DNA from 3 places in the Streptomyces sp. NBC_01635 genome. Region 3 is predicted to be linked to each of the others. Evidence: riboswitches for the same ligand, from Rfam matches in the RefSeq annotation. Region 3 holds a riboswitch; each other region holds the start of a gene.

Region 1 (4,985 bases), 1.0 Mb from region 3:
ATCGCGCCCACTGTCCCAGTGTGCGCGATGCCCCGGACGGTCGTACGCATCAAAGCGTACGAAACTACTTCAGACCGGGGTACAGCGGATGCTTCTCCGCGAGAGCCGTCACCCGTGCCCGGAGCGCCTCGGCGTCGGCGGCCCCGAAGGGTGAGGGCGCCTTCAGCGCCTCGGCGATCACGTCCGCCACCTCGGTGAAGTCCTCGGTGTCGAAACCGCGGGTGGCCAGGGCGGGCGTCCCGATCCGCAGACCCGAGGTGACCATCGGGGGGCGCGGGTCGTTCGGGATCGCGTTGCGGTTGACGGTGATGCCGACCTCGTGGAGACGGTCCTCGGCCTGCTGCCCGTCCAGCTCGGAGTCGCGCAGGTCGACCAGGACCAGGTGCACGTCCGTGCCGCCGGAGAGCACGTCCACGCCCACCGCCTTGACGTCGTCCTTCATCAGGCGCTCGGCCAGGATGCGGGAACCTTCCAGGGTGCGGCGCTGGCGGTCCTTGAACTCCTCGGACGCGGCGACCTTGAAGGCCACCGCCTTGGCCGCGACCACATGCTCCAGCGGGCCGCCCTGCTGGCCGGGGAAGACCGCGGAGTTGATCTTCTTGGCCAGCTCGGCCGTGGAGAGGATCACCCCACCGCGCGGACCGCCGAGGGTCTTGTGCGTGGTCGTGGTGACGACGTGGGCGTGCGGGACCGGGTTCGGGTGCAGGCCCGCCGCGACCAGACCGGCGAAGTGCGCCATGTCGACCATCAGGTACGCGCCGACCTCGTCCGCGATCCGGCGGAACTCGGCGAAGTCCAGCTGCCGCGGGTACGCCGACCAGCCGGCGACGATCAGCTTCGGCCTGCTCTCCTTGGCCAGCCGCTCGACCTCGGCCATGTCGACCCGGCCGTCGTCGCCGACGTGGTAGGCGACCACGTCGTAGAGCTTGCCCGAGAAGTTGATCTTCATGCCGTGGGTCAGGTGCCCGCCGTGCGCGAGGTTCAGGCCCATGATCGTGTCACCGGGCTTGAGCAGCGCGAACATCGCGGCGGCGTTGGCCTGCGCGCCCGAGTGCGGCTGCACGTTGGCGTGCTCGGCGCCGAACAGCTCCTTGACCCGGTCGATGGCGATCTGCTCGATCACGTCGACGTGCTCGCAGCCGCCGTAGTAGCGGCGGCCGGGGTAGCCCTCGGCGTACTTGTTGGTGAGGACCGTGCCCTGGGCCTCCATGACCGCGACCGGGGCGAAGTTCTCCGAGGCGATCATCTCGAGGGTGGACTGCTGGCGGTGCAGCTCGGCGTCGACCGCCGCGGCGACGTCCGGGTCGAGTTCGTGCAGCGGGGTGTTCAGAAGCGACATGGGACTACGTCCTCCTCAGCCCTGGATGAAGGCGTCGTACTCGGCGGCGGAGAGCAGGTCGGCCGGCTCGTCGGTGACCCGCACCTTGAACAGCCAGCCGCCCTCGAAGGGGGCCGAGTTCACCAGCGACGGGTCGTTGACCACGTCCTCGTTGACCTCGGTGACCTCGCCGGTGACCGGGCAGTACAGGTCGCTGACCGACTTGGTCGACTCCAGTTCGCCGCAGGTCTCGCCCGCGGTCACGGTGTCACCGAGCTCGGGGAGCTGGACGAACACGACGTCGCCGAGCGCGTTGGCCGCGTGCTCGGTGATGCCGATGGTCGACGCACCGTCCTCGGCGGCCGACAGCCACTCGTGCTCCTTGCTGTAACGCAGCTGCTGGGGGTTGCTCATGGCCTGGACTCTCCTGTACGCGGTGGAATTGCTGATGATTCGGAAACTACGGGAAGTACGGGACGTACGCGTGAGCGGGCACGGCCTGCCCTGCTCGCCCGTGTGAGGTGTGAGGCCCCAAAGACCCTTGCGCCGACGCGCGAGGGCCCGGAAAGCCGTCCCGAAGTGGTCCTGCGGCGGTGCTACTTCTGCCGCTTGTAGAACGGCAGCGCCACGACCTCGTACGGCTCGTGGCTGCCGCGGATGTCCACACCGACACCCGCCGTGCCCGGCACCGCGTGCGCCACGTCGACGTACGCCATCGCGATCGGCCGGCCCAGCGTCGGGGAGGGCGCGCCGGAGGTGACCTCGCCGATCACCTCGCCGCCGGCGACCACCGCGTACCCGGCGCGCGGGACCCGGCGTCCCTCGGCGACCAGGCCGACCAGGGTGCGGGGCGGGGTCCGCTCGGCGCGGGCGGCGGCCTCGGTCAGGGCGGCGCGGCCCACGAAGTCGCCCTCCTTCTCGAACTTCACCACCCGGCCGAACCCGGCGTCGAACGGGGTCAGGGAGGCGCTCAGCTCATGGCCGTACAGCGGCATGCCGGCCTCCAGGCGCAGCGTGTCCCGGCAGGACAGCCCGCACGGGATCAGGCCGACGCCCTCGCCCGCCCCGGTCAGCGCCTGCCACAGCTCCACCGCGTGCTCCGGTTTCACGAACAGCTCGAAGCCGTCCTCGCCGGTGTAGCCGGTACGGGCGATGAGGGCGGGGACGCCCGCGACCGTGCCGGGCTGCCCGGCGTAGTACTTCATGCCCTCGAGGTCGGTGTCGGTGAGGGACTGCAGGATGCCGGGGGACTCGGGGCCCTGCACCGCGAGCAGCGCGTACGCGTCGCGGTCGTCACGGACCTCGGTGTCGAAGCCGGCCGACCGCTCCACGAGCGCGTCCAGCACCACCTGGGCGTTGGAGGCGTTCGCGACGACCAGGTAGCGGGGGGACCCGGCCTCGGTGTCGTCGAGCCGGTAGACGATCAGGTCGTCCAGGATGCCGCCGTCCTCGCGGCAGATCATGGTGTAGCGGGCGCGGCCGGGCTTGACGGTCCCGATGTTGCCGACCAGCGCGTGATCGAGGAACCGGGACGCCTGCGGGCCGGTGACGGTGATCTCGCCCATGTGGGAGAGGTCGAAGAGACCGGCCCCCGTCCGCACGGCGTTGTGCTCGTCGCGTTCGGAGCCGTAGCGCAGGGGCATGTCCCAGCCGGCGAAATCGGTCATCGTGGCACCGAGCGAACGATGCAGGGCGTCGAGCGCGGTCCGGCGGAGTTCGGTACTGCTCATCGGTCGGTCTCCCAAGGCAGGACAGGCGAGGTCTTTCCTCCCCATCTGTCATCGGAACCTGAGAGGTTCGCCATGACCGCCCGCGCAGGGGACGACCACGGCTTGCACCTTGGGTGGAGCCACCGGCGACTCGCGCGGGGCCCGCTTTTCAGATGTGCCTCGCCCACGCGGTAACGGTGCCTGAGAGATTCAAGGGAGGGACTTGCTCCTTCGGCGCCCCGGCGGCAACGGTGCCGGGGACTCTCCCGCGCGGATTCAAACGGCCGGTATGCAGTTGGCGCGCTCATCATTGCACGCATCGCGGGGCTGCGGCAGGGGGACCCTTCTGGGAGGAGCGCAGGGTATTCGGGTGTTCACGCACGGCTGTGACAGGCCTGTGTCGGGAAAGGGACGGAAACCGGAGGCCCCGGCGTTACCGTCTCTTTACACTCGGCGGGGAGGGATTCCGGTACCTGGGCACAGGTCCGGACAGCCCCCAGGGGAGGACACACACGGTGAACAAGGCCACGGCGTACGCCACCACCACGGGCGTCACGCTGCCCGAGCGGCAGGCCCCTTCGGCCCGGGAGGTGTGCGGCACCCTGCCCGCGCCCGTCGTCCGCGACCTGCGCGAGCGCGCCGGCCGCAGCCCGCACACCCTGCTCTTCGGCCCCCGAGACCTCGTCGTGGTCACCGGACTGCCCGGCAGCGGCAAGTCCACCCTCATGCGGCGCGCGGCGCGCGGCACCCCCGTCGACTCGCAGGACACCCGCGACCGCTGGGACCGCAGCATGCCGCGTCTCCTGCCGTACGCGGTGTACCGGCCCCTGGTCCGCCTCGCCCACTACGCCGGACTGCGGCGCGCCCTGCGCACCGGCGAGGGAGTCGTCGTCCACGACTGCGGCACACAGGCCTGGGTGCGCCGCTGGCTGGCCCGGGAGGCCCGCCGCCGGGGCGCGGACCTGCATCTGCTGCTGCTCGACGTCCCCCCGGAGCAGGCCCTGGACGGCCAGCGCGAGCGCGGCCGCGGGGTCTCCCGGTACGCCTTCCGGCGCCACCGCGCCGCCATCGACCGATTGCTGACGTCCGTGGTGCGCGGCGACCTGCCCGCGGGCTGCGGTTCGGCCGTCCTGGCCGACCGCGACGCGGCGAACGCACTGCACCGCATCGACTTCACGGACTGACGGCCGCCCGGACGGGCCCACCGCCGGACGCGGCAGCGGTTAGCCTTTCAGCCACAGCAGTGGTTCCAGGCAGGCGGTAGGCAGATGGACTTCCCGGCGGGCTTCCCGGCACAGACTCACCCCCATCCGCACGGCGGATGGCCCGGCAACGAGCTGGAGGAGGTGCTCTCCGCATCCCTGGGCGTCCCCTCGGGCGACGGCCGGATCATCGAGGTACTGGGCCGGAGCCACGTGTGGATACCTCTGCCCAACGGCGGCGGACCGGACAGCGGCCCGCTGGACCTGCCCACGATGGAGATCGAGGGCCAGGCGTACGTCCCGGTCTTCAGCTCCGAGGAACAGTTCCGTCAGGTCGTCGGCTCCCACATGTCGTTCACCGTCGCGCCCGCGGTGGAGTTCGCGCGTGGTCTGCCGCCGCAGGCCGGGATCGCCGTGAACCCCGGGGGAGTGGTCGGCGTCCCGTTGCCGCCGCCCGCCGTCGCCGCCCTGTGCCGTGCCGGACGCGGACCGCTGGACGGCCCCGCGAGCGGAGGCCGGGTCAAGTTGTTCGAACCCGACTGGCAGGACGACCCGGTGGACTTCCTCGCCGCCGCCTCCGCGGAGTTCGAGGCCCTCGGTATCGTCTCCACCGCCCGCCGCTGCCTCGCCGAGATCGAGACGGCCGAACCGGTGCTGTTCGTCGGCGTCGAACTGTCCCCCGCCGAACTGACCCGTACGGAGGGCGACCTGAGGGCCGCGCCGATGGACGCGGTGGGCCGCGCGCTGGGCCGCGAA
Region 2 (4,985 bases), 5.7 Mb from region 3:
GTACCACCGTCCAGCACCTGCGGGAGGGGGGCTTCCGCGACCTGGAGCGCATGACGCTGATGAGCGACGGCGCCACGGTCTACGAGTGCGGCACGCCGGACGAGGTCCATGCCCTGCTCCAGGGCGGCCAGGGGATCTTCGGGATCGCCGTGGGCGTGGTGTGGCGGGACGTCGAGAGCGCGCTGTCGCAGTTGCACGGGGAGCGCGTCGACACCGGGGAGACGCTGATCGGCCCCAACCCGGCGGACGAGCTGGCGAGGCGGCGCAACCGCGCCGTCTGAGCAGTCTGCACGGCCGGGCGGTCCGCACTGTCCGGGGCGGCGGCACGCCCGGCGGGGCATTGTCAGTGGCGTAGGGCAGCATCGGGGATGTGAGATCCGCGCCCACAGTCCTGCATCTCGACATGGACGCCTTCTTCGCCTCGGTGGAGCAGGCGTCCAAGCCGAGCCTGCGCGGGAAGGCCGTGATCGTGGGCGGGCTCGGGCCGCGCGGTGTGGTCGCCACCGCCTCGTACGAGGCCCGGGTCTTCGGTGTCCGTTCAGCGCTGCCCATGGCGCAGGCGCGGCGGCTCGCGCCGAACGCGGCGTATCTCGTCCCCCGCTTCGCTTTCTACCGGTCGATCAGCGGCCAGGTGATGGAGCTGCTGCGGGCGCTGTCGCCCCTGGTGGAACCGTTGAGCCTGGACGAGGCGTTCGTGGATCTGGAGGCCGGAGGGGCGGCCTGGGACGAGCGGTCCGCCCGGCTGGCCGGCGCGAAGCTGCGCGCGGACATACGGGCGGTCACGGGACTCACCGGATCGGTGGGGCTGGCGGCCTCCAAGATGCTGGCGAAGATCGCCTCGGAGCAGGCCAAGCCGGACGGGCTGGTGCTGATCGAGCCGGGGACCGAGCGGGCCCTGCTGGCGCCTCTGCCGGTCCGGACACTGCCGGGTGTCGGACCGGCCACCGGCGACCACCTGCGGCGGGTCGGCATCCACACGGTCGGGGACCTCGCCGAGGCGGGAGAGGACGAGCTGGTACGCCTGCTCGGCAAGGCACACGGACATGCCCTGCACGCCATGTCCCTGGCGAAGGACGATCGGTCCGTGGTGGCCGAGCGGGAGACGAAGTCGGTGTCGGTCGAGGACACCTACGACGTGGACATCCACGACCGGGTGCGGGTCGGGGTGGAGGTGCAGCGCCTCGCGGACCGCTGTGTGCGCCGGCTGAGGACAGCGGGGTTGTCGGGACGGACCATCGTGCTGAAGGTGCGGCGGTACGACTTCTCGACGCTCACCCGCTCCGAGACCCTGCGGGGGCCCACGGACGATCCGGCGGTGGTGCGTGAGGCGGCGGCGCGGCTGCTGGACTCGGTCGACACGACGGGCGGCGTGCGGCTGCTGGGCGTGGGGGTCAGCGGGCTCGCCGACTACACGCAGGAGGACCTGTTCGCGCAGGCGGCGGGGGAGCCGGACAAGGAGCCGCCGGGCGAGGAAGCGGAGGCGGCGGTGCCCGTGGAAGAACGGCAACAGGCGGGCGCCGAGCGGCGCTGGCCGGCCGGGCACGACGTAAGGCACAGCGAGTACGGCCATGGGTGGGTCCAGGGCAGCGGCCTCGGGCGGGTCACGGTGCGGTTCGAGACGCCCGGGTCGGCGCCGGGGCGGGTGAGGACCTTCCGGACCGACGACCGGGACCTGCACCCCGCGGATCCGCTGCCGTTGGTGGAGCGAAGCCCCGGGGACAGCGAGGACGGCGGGGGAGACCCGAGCGGCGAGAACGGTCAGGGCGGTGACGGCCGGGGCGGTGAGGGCGCCCACGGCGGGGCCGACGGCGACGCCCGGAGTACCCGGGACGGCCGGGCCGCCCGGGGCAGCCAGGGTTCAAGGGCCGGTACGGGGGCGGTGGCTCGGGTGCGCCGCGGGTGATCTCGTCAGGCGGAGTCGTCCCTGCCGGCGAGCCTGCCGAAGTCGTGGTCCGGGAGCGGGGCCGGGGGGGCCGTGTCCAGGCCGTAGTGGTGGTAGAGCTGGAGTTCCTGCTCCGGGGAGAGATGGCGGCCCACACCGAAGTCGGGGGCGTCCTTGATCAGAGCGCGTTCGAAGGGGATGTGGAGGCCGCCGTCGATCAGCTCGCTCGGCTCCAGGGGGACGAAGGCGTCCCTGCTGAACAAGCCGGTGCGTATCGCCGCCCACTCCGGCACGCCGGTGGCGTCGTCGAGGTAGACCTCGTCGATCGTGCCGATCCGGTTGCCGTTGCGGTCGAACGCCTTGCGGCCGATCAGGTTGCGCGGATCGATGTCGGTCTGCACGGGCCCTCCACGGGTCGCAAGGATTCGTCAGCACTACAAAACGGCACAATCGGCGGGGCGGCCACTCGAAAGTCCGGGTCTTGCCCTCGCTGGTACCCTGGCAGCGGCTGCTGACCCCGTGCGGGAGAGCCCTCTTTGCACCATAGGAGGGCGCCGAAGGAGCAAATCCTCCCCGGAATCTCTCAGGCCCACGTACCGCATGGACGAGGTCACTCTGGAAAGCAGAGCGGGTGTCGACGGCTCCCGCTCTCACCGACGGTGAAAGCCGGCCGCCCCAGGCGGCCGGTGAAGCTCTCAGGTTGAGATGACAGAGGGGGAGGCCGTCCGGGCACCCGCCATGGTGCCCCTCGAAGGTCGTCGGACCAGGAGGCCTCCGCACATGACCGCCCATCGCATTCCCCTCTCCGAGCTCGAACAGGGAACGCCCTTCGAGCAGCGTCACATCGGCCCCGACCACGAGGCCCGCGCCAAGATGCTCGCGCAGGTCGGCTACGGCTCGCTCGACGAGCTGACGGCCGCCGCGGTCCCGGATGTGATCAAGAACGCCGACGCGCTGGATCTGCCGGGCGCCCGGACCGAGCCCGAGGTGCTGGCCGAGCTGCAGTCGCTGGCCGACCGCAACGAGGTGCTCGGCTCCATGATCGGGCTGGGGTACTACGGGACCTTCACACCGCCCGTCATCCTGCGGAACGTCATGGAGAATCCCGCCTGGTACACGGCCTACACGCCGTACCAGCCCGAGATCTCGCAGGGACGGCTCGAGGCGCTGCTGAACTTCCAGACCACGGTCGCCGAGCTCACCGGCCTCCCGACCTCCGGTGCCTCCCTGCTCGACGAGGGCACCGCGGCCGCCGAGGCGATGGCGCTGTCTCGCCGCATGGGCAAGAACAAGAAGGGCCTGTTCCTGGTCGACGCGGACGCGCTGCCCCAGACCGTCGCCGTCCTCCGGACCCGAGCCGAGCCGGCCGGCGTCGAGGTCGTCGTCGCCGACCTGAGCGAGGGCATCCCCGCCGAGGTCGCCGAGCGTGAGATCAACGGCGTGCTGATCCAGTACCCGGGCGCCTCCGGTGCCGTACGCGACATCAAGCCGGTGATCGACCGGGCGCACGAGCTGGGCGCGCTCGTCACCGTCGCCGCCGATCTGCTCGCCCTCACGCTGCTGACGTCCCCCGGCGAACTCGGCGCGGACATCGCGGTCGGCACGACGCAGCGCTTCGGCGTACCGATGGGATTCGGCGGACCGCACGCCGGATACATGGCCGTGCAGGAGAAGATGGCGCGCAGCCTGCCCGGCCGGCTCGTCGGCGTCTCCGTCGACGCGGACGGGAACAGGGCCTACCGGCTCGCGCTCCAGACCCGCGAGCAGCACATCCGCCGCGAGAAGGCCACCAGCAACATCTGTACCGCCCAGGTGCTGCTCGCGGTCATGGCCGGCATGTACGCCGTCTACCACGGCCCCGAGGGGCTGAGGACGATCGCGTGGCGCACCCACCGCTACGCGACGGTCCTCGCCGAAGGGCTCCGGGCCGGCGGCGTGGAGATCGTCCACGGTTCCTACTTCGACACGCTGACCGTCCGGGTCCCGGGGCGGGCCGCCGAGGTCGTGGCCGCCGCCCGGGACAACGGCGTCAACCTGCACCTCGTCGACGCCGACCTCGTCTCGATCGCCTGCGACGAGACCACCACGCGCGACCGGCTCGCCGCCGTGTGGAGCGCCTTCGGTGTCGAGGGAGACGTCGAATCCCTGGACGCGGCCGCGCGGAACACCCTCCCGGACGCCCTGCTGCGCGCCGACGAGTACCTGACGCACCCCGTCTTCCACCAGCACCGCTCCGAGACCGCGATGCTGCGCTACCTGCGCAGGCTCGCCGACCGCGACTACGCGCTGGACCGCGGCATGATCCCGCTGGGCTCCTGCACCATGAAGCTCAACGCGACCGCGGAGATGGAGCCCATCACCTGGCCCGAGTTCGGGCAGCTGCACCCCTTCGCGCCGGCCGGACAGGCCCAGGGCTACCTCACGCTCATCCACGAGCTGGAGGACCGGCTCGCGGAGGTCACCGGCTACGACAAGGTGAGCCTCCAGCCCAACGCGGGTTCCCAGGGCGAACTGGCCGGGCTGCTCGCCGTCCGCGGCTACCACCGGGCCAACGGCGACGACCAGCGCACCGTCTGCCTCATCCCGTCCTCCGCGCACGGCACCAATGCCGCCAGCGCCGTCATGGCCGGCATGAAGGTCGTCGTCGTGAAGACGGCCGAGGACGGCGAGGTCGACGTCGACGACCTGCGCGCGAAGATCGAGCGGTACCGCGACGAGCTCTCGGTGCTGATGATCACCTACCCCTCGACGCACGGGGTGTTCGAGGAGCACGTCGCCGACATCTGCGCGGCCGTGCACGAGGCCGGCGGCCAGGTGTACGTGGACGGCGCGAACCTCAACGCGCTGGTCGGGCTGGCCAAGCCCGGACACTTCGGCGGGGACGTCTCGCACCTGAACCTGCACAAGACCTTCTGCATCCCGCACGGCGGCGGAGGTCCCGGCGTCGGCCCGGTCGGCGTGCGGGCGCACCTGGCGCCGTACCTGCCGAACCACCCGCTGCAGCCCGAAGCCGGGCCGGAGACCGGGATCGGGCCCATCTCGGCGGCGCCGTGGGGCTCGGCGGGGATCCTGCCCATCTCGTGGGCGTACGTCCGGCTGATGG
Region 3 (4,985 bases):
TCTTGAACGTCGACGCCTCGTGCAGGTGAGGACGGCGCTTGCGGTACACGAGGTAGCAGATCAGGATGATCGACCAGACGAATATGAACAGCAGCGCCGAGATGGTGGTCACCAGCGTGAAGGCCTCGATGATCGAGTCGCCCATGGTGACCATGACGACACCGGGAAGCAGGAAGAGGCCGGACAGGAGCAGGGCGTTGACCGGCACCTTCCTGGAGGTGAGCCGGCCGAACCGCGCCGGCGCGTCACCCTCTTGGGCCAGGCCGTAGACCATCCGTGAGGTGGAGTAGATGCCCGAGTTCGCGGACGAGGCGGCAGAGGTCAGCACCACGAAGTTGATCAGGGATGCGGCGATGCCGAGGCCGGCCAGCGTGAACATCACGACGAAGGGGCTGCGGTCCGCGCTGATCTGACGCCAGGGCGTGACGGAGATGATCGCGATCAGGGCCACCACGTAGAACAGCATCACGCGTACCGGGATCGAGTTGATCGCCTTGGGCAGGTTCCGTTCCGGGTCCTTGGTTTCCGCCGCGGTGGTGCCGACCAGTTCGATGCCGACGAAGGCGAAGGTGGCGATCTGGAATCCCGCGACGAACCCCATGGGGCCGGTGGGGAAGAAGCCGCCGTCGTTCCAGAGGTTGGAGAAGCTCGCGGTGGCGCCCCCGGGCGCCTGGAAGCCGCCCAGCACCATGCCGAACCCGACGACGATCAGCGTCACAATGGCGACGATCTTGATCAGTGAGAACCAGAACTCGGTCTCACCGAACGCCTTCACCGTGGGCAGGTTCAGGACGATCAGCAGGACGACCGCCGCGAGCGCCGGGATCCACAGCGCGAGCCCTCCCCACCAGTACGACACATACCCGGAGATCGCGATGACGTCGGCGACACCGGTGACGATCCAGCAGAACCAGTAGGTCCATCCCGTGAAGAAGCCGGCCCACGGTCCGAGAAGGTCCGAGGCGAAGTCGGCGAAGGACTTGTAGCGCAGGTCGGAGAGCAGCAGCTCTCCCATCGCCCGCATCACGAAGAACAGCATCGCGCCGATGATCATGTAAACGAAGATCACCGAGGGGCCGGCCAGTGAGATCGTCTTGCCCGACCCCATGAACAGACCGGTTCCGATGGCCCCGCCGATCGCGATCAGCTGGATGTGCCGGTTGGACAACTGCCGGGAAAGGTGCTGCTCGCCCGCGGGGGAGGGCGTCTGTCCGGGCTCCGTCTCGGGTACGGGAGCGATGGTCGGGCCGAGTTTATTGCTTTCGTGCATGAGCGAACCTCGTGGATCTTTGGTGCGTGCGGGCCGTGACAGGCGTGTCTCGGCAGGCGTGTCTCGGGAAGCAGCCGCACACGCAGGGGGGAACGAGCGGGCACGCGGAGCCGGCGCCAGTGGTGGCGGCCGGCCGGGATGGTGCCGGGTACTCCGAACATGCCTGCAAGGGGCCGTTGGCCGACGAGGGCGGGGATGAGAAAGCCGGAGCTCAGCCGGGGTACCGGCGGGCGGTCGGCGGCCGGAGGCGAGGTAACAGGAGAGTCATCGGGGGGGTCCTCGAAGGTCGAGCACGGGCAGGAGCCCGCGCTGCCGAGTGGAGCCTCCCCCTCTGTCATGGAGCCTGAGAGCTTCGCCGCGGAAGTCCGCGGCTTGCACCGTGGGCGAGGCGCGGGAGCGCCTGCTTTTCAGAGGTGCCTGCCCGAGCGGTAGGGGTGCCTGAGAGTTTCCGGGGAGGTGTTGCTCCTTCGGCGCCCGGGTCTGGCTGACCCGGTGCTCTCCCGCAGCGGGATGAGCGGCGATGTGAGGCTAGGCCCGCACCGGCAGTCGGTCAAGACCTGCGCGAACGTTGATCGTTTACTGCCGGGTAGGACCGCGTTCACCTTCCCGGGGGCGCGGGCCGCCCGAGGAACCGGGTCGGCTTTGCGCGTCGGGCGCAGGGCCGTCCCTTTACGGTCGCGGACGCAGGCGCCCTGCCCGCCCGCGAACCGAGGCAGGCTTCGGCCCCTCCCCTCGGCCCCTCGCCGTCGGCATCCACACCGTCACCCTCCCTCGCCGATACGGCGCGTTCCGGAACCGGTGCGACGCGGTCCGCCCGGCTTTCAGAGCCGCCCCGAGCGTCCGGCGCCACGGACGTACCGGACTTCCCGTCTCGGGCGCAGGTGCACGAGACGGCCCACCTCGCTTCGGAGCGGTCCGTGTCGTCTCCCTCGCACCCATCGTGTGAGGGCTACCGCGTTCGTGGGCGCACCGACACCGCCCGCACGAGGAGGCGCCTACACGACATCACCCCTGGGCTGCCATGTCGATCAGGCCCATAAAACCGATGGGCGAAGTGGCTTGCGCCCCCACCTTTCCGCCGTGTTCCTTCCCGCTGCGCGATCGAGGCATAACGAATCGGAGGCACCCCCTTCCCTTTCCTTCTTCCCACCCGCGAAGCTCTTTGCCCGAGTCGCGGATCAACCGTCAGACGACGCTGTTCGTACGCATGGTGAACAGCCGTCCGAAGAGGAAGCGAGACGAACCATGGTCGGGGACGTCCACACCGAGCGGGACGCCGAGGTGCTTGAGGGTGACACCTGGCTGGCGCGGGTTGCGTTGCGGTTCACCGCCTTCACCGAGCGGTGGCTTCCGGACGCCTTCGGGTTCGTCCTCGTCGGCACGTTCCTGATCTTCGCTCTGGGGCTCGCGACGGGGGAGAGCCCCACCACCCTCGTGGACGCGTGGGGTCAGGGCTTCTGGTCGCTGATCCAGTTCACCCTGCAGATGGCGATGATCATCATCGGCGGGTACGCGGTCGCGGTGTCCGCTCCGGTTGCCCGGCTGATCGCCCGCATGGCGCAGATCCCCGAGTCGCCGCGCGCGGCGATCGCGTTCACCGCCGCGGTGGCGATGCTCAGCTCCTATCTCAACTGGGCGTTCAGCCTGATCTTCACCGCCATCCTGGCGAAGGAGATCGCCCGTGTCGTCCGCGGCGTCGACTACCGGGCGCTCGGCGCCATGGCGTTCCTCGGACTCGGCACGGTGTGGGCCCAGGGGCTGTCGGGTTCCGCGGCACTGCAGGTGGCCGGCCCGGCCTCCAGCCCGGAAGCCGTGCAGGAGGTCATCGCCGAAGGGCGGAACGGCGAGGGGATCATCCCGCTCACCGAAACGATCTTCACCTGGCAGAGCGTGCTGGCGACCTTCGTCGTCTTCGTGGTGGCGGTCGTCATGGCCTGGTTCCTCGCCCCCTCGCCCGCCCGCGCCAAGACCGCCCAGGAGATGGGGATCGAGCTGCGTCCGCTTCTGGCGGAGAAGGACGGGAAGGAGGACGCGGCCTCCGGCTCCACCGGGTCGCGTCCCGGCGACTGGCTGGAGCGCAGCCCGCTGCTCACCGTCCTGGTCGGGATCCTGGGTCTGTGGTACCTGGTGCGCCACTTCACGAGCGTCGAGGGGAACCCGGTCGCGGCGATCGACCTCGACACGGTCAACCTCGTCCTGATCCTGCTGGCGCTCTGCCTCCACTGGCGCCCGATCCGCATGGTCGAGGCGGTTCGGCGGGGGACCCCCGCGGCGTCCGGGGTGCTGCTGCAGTTCCCCTTCTACGGCGGCATCTTCGGCATGATCGCGTTCACCGGCCTGTCCAAACAGATCGCCGGCTGGATGGTGAGCGTCTCCAACGAGCTGCTCTTCCCACCTCTCATCGCGGTCTACTCGGCGGTCCTGGGCGTCTTCGTCCCCAGCGGCGGCAGCAAGTGGGTCATCGAGGCTCCCTATGTGATGGAGGCGGCGAACCAACTGCACGTCAACCAGGGATGGATGGTGGTCGTCTACGACCTCGGCGAGGCGTCGGCGAACCTGCTGCAGCCGTTCTGGATGCTTCCGACGCTGGCGGTGCTGGGCCTCAAGGCCCGGGACATCATGGGATATACGTTCGCGATGTTCCTCGCCTGCTTCCCCGTGGTCCTGATCGTGGTCACCGTCCTCGCCCAGACCCTGCCCTTCCCGTGACCACGCCGTACCCGCATGTCATGTGTCAGAGGAACCCGGTGCGGGGAGCCGTGACCTCGATGGTGTCCTTCACCAGGGCGAGCGCGGCGCCCAGGGGACTCGAGCGTCCCCCGCTCACGAGCACGTCGCCGGCGTCGGGGCAGCCGAACACCACGGCCTTCTCCGGCCCGACGAGCGCGTGCAGGGGGTCACCGGGTTCCGTCTCCTCCAGCCGGACGCGGACGAGGCGGGGCTCGTCCACGGACGCGCTCGCCACGGCCCGCAGGCGGCGCGCCCGGGAGACCGCGTCCAGCGCCGCCCGGGAAGTCCCCTCCTCCACCGGCTCCGCCCGCACCCGTACGGACGCCGGGTCCCATCCCCAGGCCAGCGCTGCCAGCAGCCGCACCTTCGTGGCGGCATCCGCGCCGGACAGGTCGGACGAAGGATCCGCCTCCGCGGTCCCACGACGCTGAGCCTCCCGGATCGCTTCCCCCAGCGAGTCGCCCTCGGCGAGGCGATCGAGGACGAACGTGGCGGTGCCGTTCGGGCAGGCCCGGATCGTCGTGCAGCCCAACCCGCGCAACGAGGTCCCGGCCAGGTCCCCCGCCGGCAGAGCGGCACCCGTCGCCCCGGAGATCCTGATCATGCTGCCGGCCGCGCGGGCCGCTTCGTCGAGGTCCCGCCAGTGGCTGAGCAGGTGGCTCTTGGTGGCCGTGACCACATGAACCCCTCTGCGCAGGGCAACGAGAGCCTCCTCCGCGGCGTGCAGCCGGAGTTCGGGCGAGGACGGGACCGCTTGGACGAACACGCGGGCAGCGGTCCGGTCGAGCGTCTCCTCCAGCGGGACCGGCGGAGTCCACGCCGAGCGGGGCGGCACGGGCTCGCCCTCGCGGAGCCGGCACTGCGCGGAACTCGCCCGTACGGCACCCACGCTCACCCGTACACCGTGCCGGCGAGCAAGCTCGTCCCCCTGCCGCGCCAGGTACTCGACGAAGGCCCGACCGACCGGACCGTATCCGGAGAGCAC

The links. Region 3 has a riboswitch for glycine ahead of cycA (D-serine/D-alanine/glycine transporter). Riboswitches for the same ligand answer to the same signal wherever they lie in the genome.
Region 1: linked by a shared signal. The riboswitch ahead of gcvT (glycine cleavage system aminomethyltransferase GcvT) and the one ahead of cycA (D-serine/D-alanine/glycine transporter) in region 3 are both predicted to bind glycine.
Region 2: linked by a shared signal. The riboswitch ahead of gcvP (aminomethyl-transferring glycine dehydrogenase) and the one ahead of cycA (D-serine/D-alanine/glycine transporter) in region 3 are both predicted to bind glycine.

The regions. Positions count from the first base shown of each region.
Region 1 is NZ_CP109277.1:6,317,874-6,322,858, forward strand. It holds gene glyA (serine hydroxymethyltransferase) at 65-1,339, opposite strand; gene gcvH (glycine cleavage system protein GcvH) at 1,355-1,732, opposite strand; gene gcvT (glycine cleavage system aminomethyltransferase GcvT) at 1,915-3,048, opposite strand; glycine riboswitch at 3,207-3,306, opposite strand; gene OHB56_RS29465 (AAA family ATPase) at 3,543-4,211, shown strand; gene OHB56_RS29470 (enhanced serine sensitivity protein SseB) at 4,296-4,985, shown strand, end outside.
Region 2 is NZ_CP109277.1:1,612,923-1,617,907, reverse strand. It holds gene OHB56_RS07865 (MerR family transcriptional regulator) at 1-281, shown strand, start outside; gene OHB56_RS07860 (DNA polymerase IV) at 371-1,903, shown strand; gene OHB56_RS07855 (PRC-barrel domain-containing protein) at 1,909-2,283, opposite strand; glycine riboswitch at 2,395-2,491, shown strand; gene gcvP (aminomethyl-transferring glycine dehydrogenase) at 2,663-4,985, shown strand, end outside.
Region 3 is NZ_CP109277.1:7,332,233-7,337,217, reverse strand. It holds gene cycA (D-serine/D-alanine/glycine transporter) at 1-1,270, opposite strand, end outside; glycine riboswitch at 1,595-1,686, opposite strand; glycine riboswitch at 1,687-1,783, opposite strand; gene OHB56_RS34120 (TIGR00366 family protein) at 2,516-3,979, shown strand; gene OHB56_RS34115 (homoserine dehydrogenase) at 4,005-4,985, opposite strand, start outside.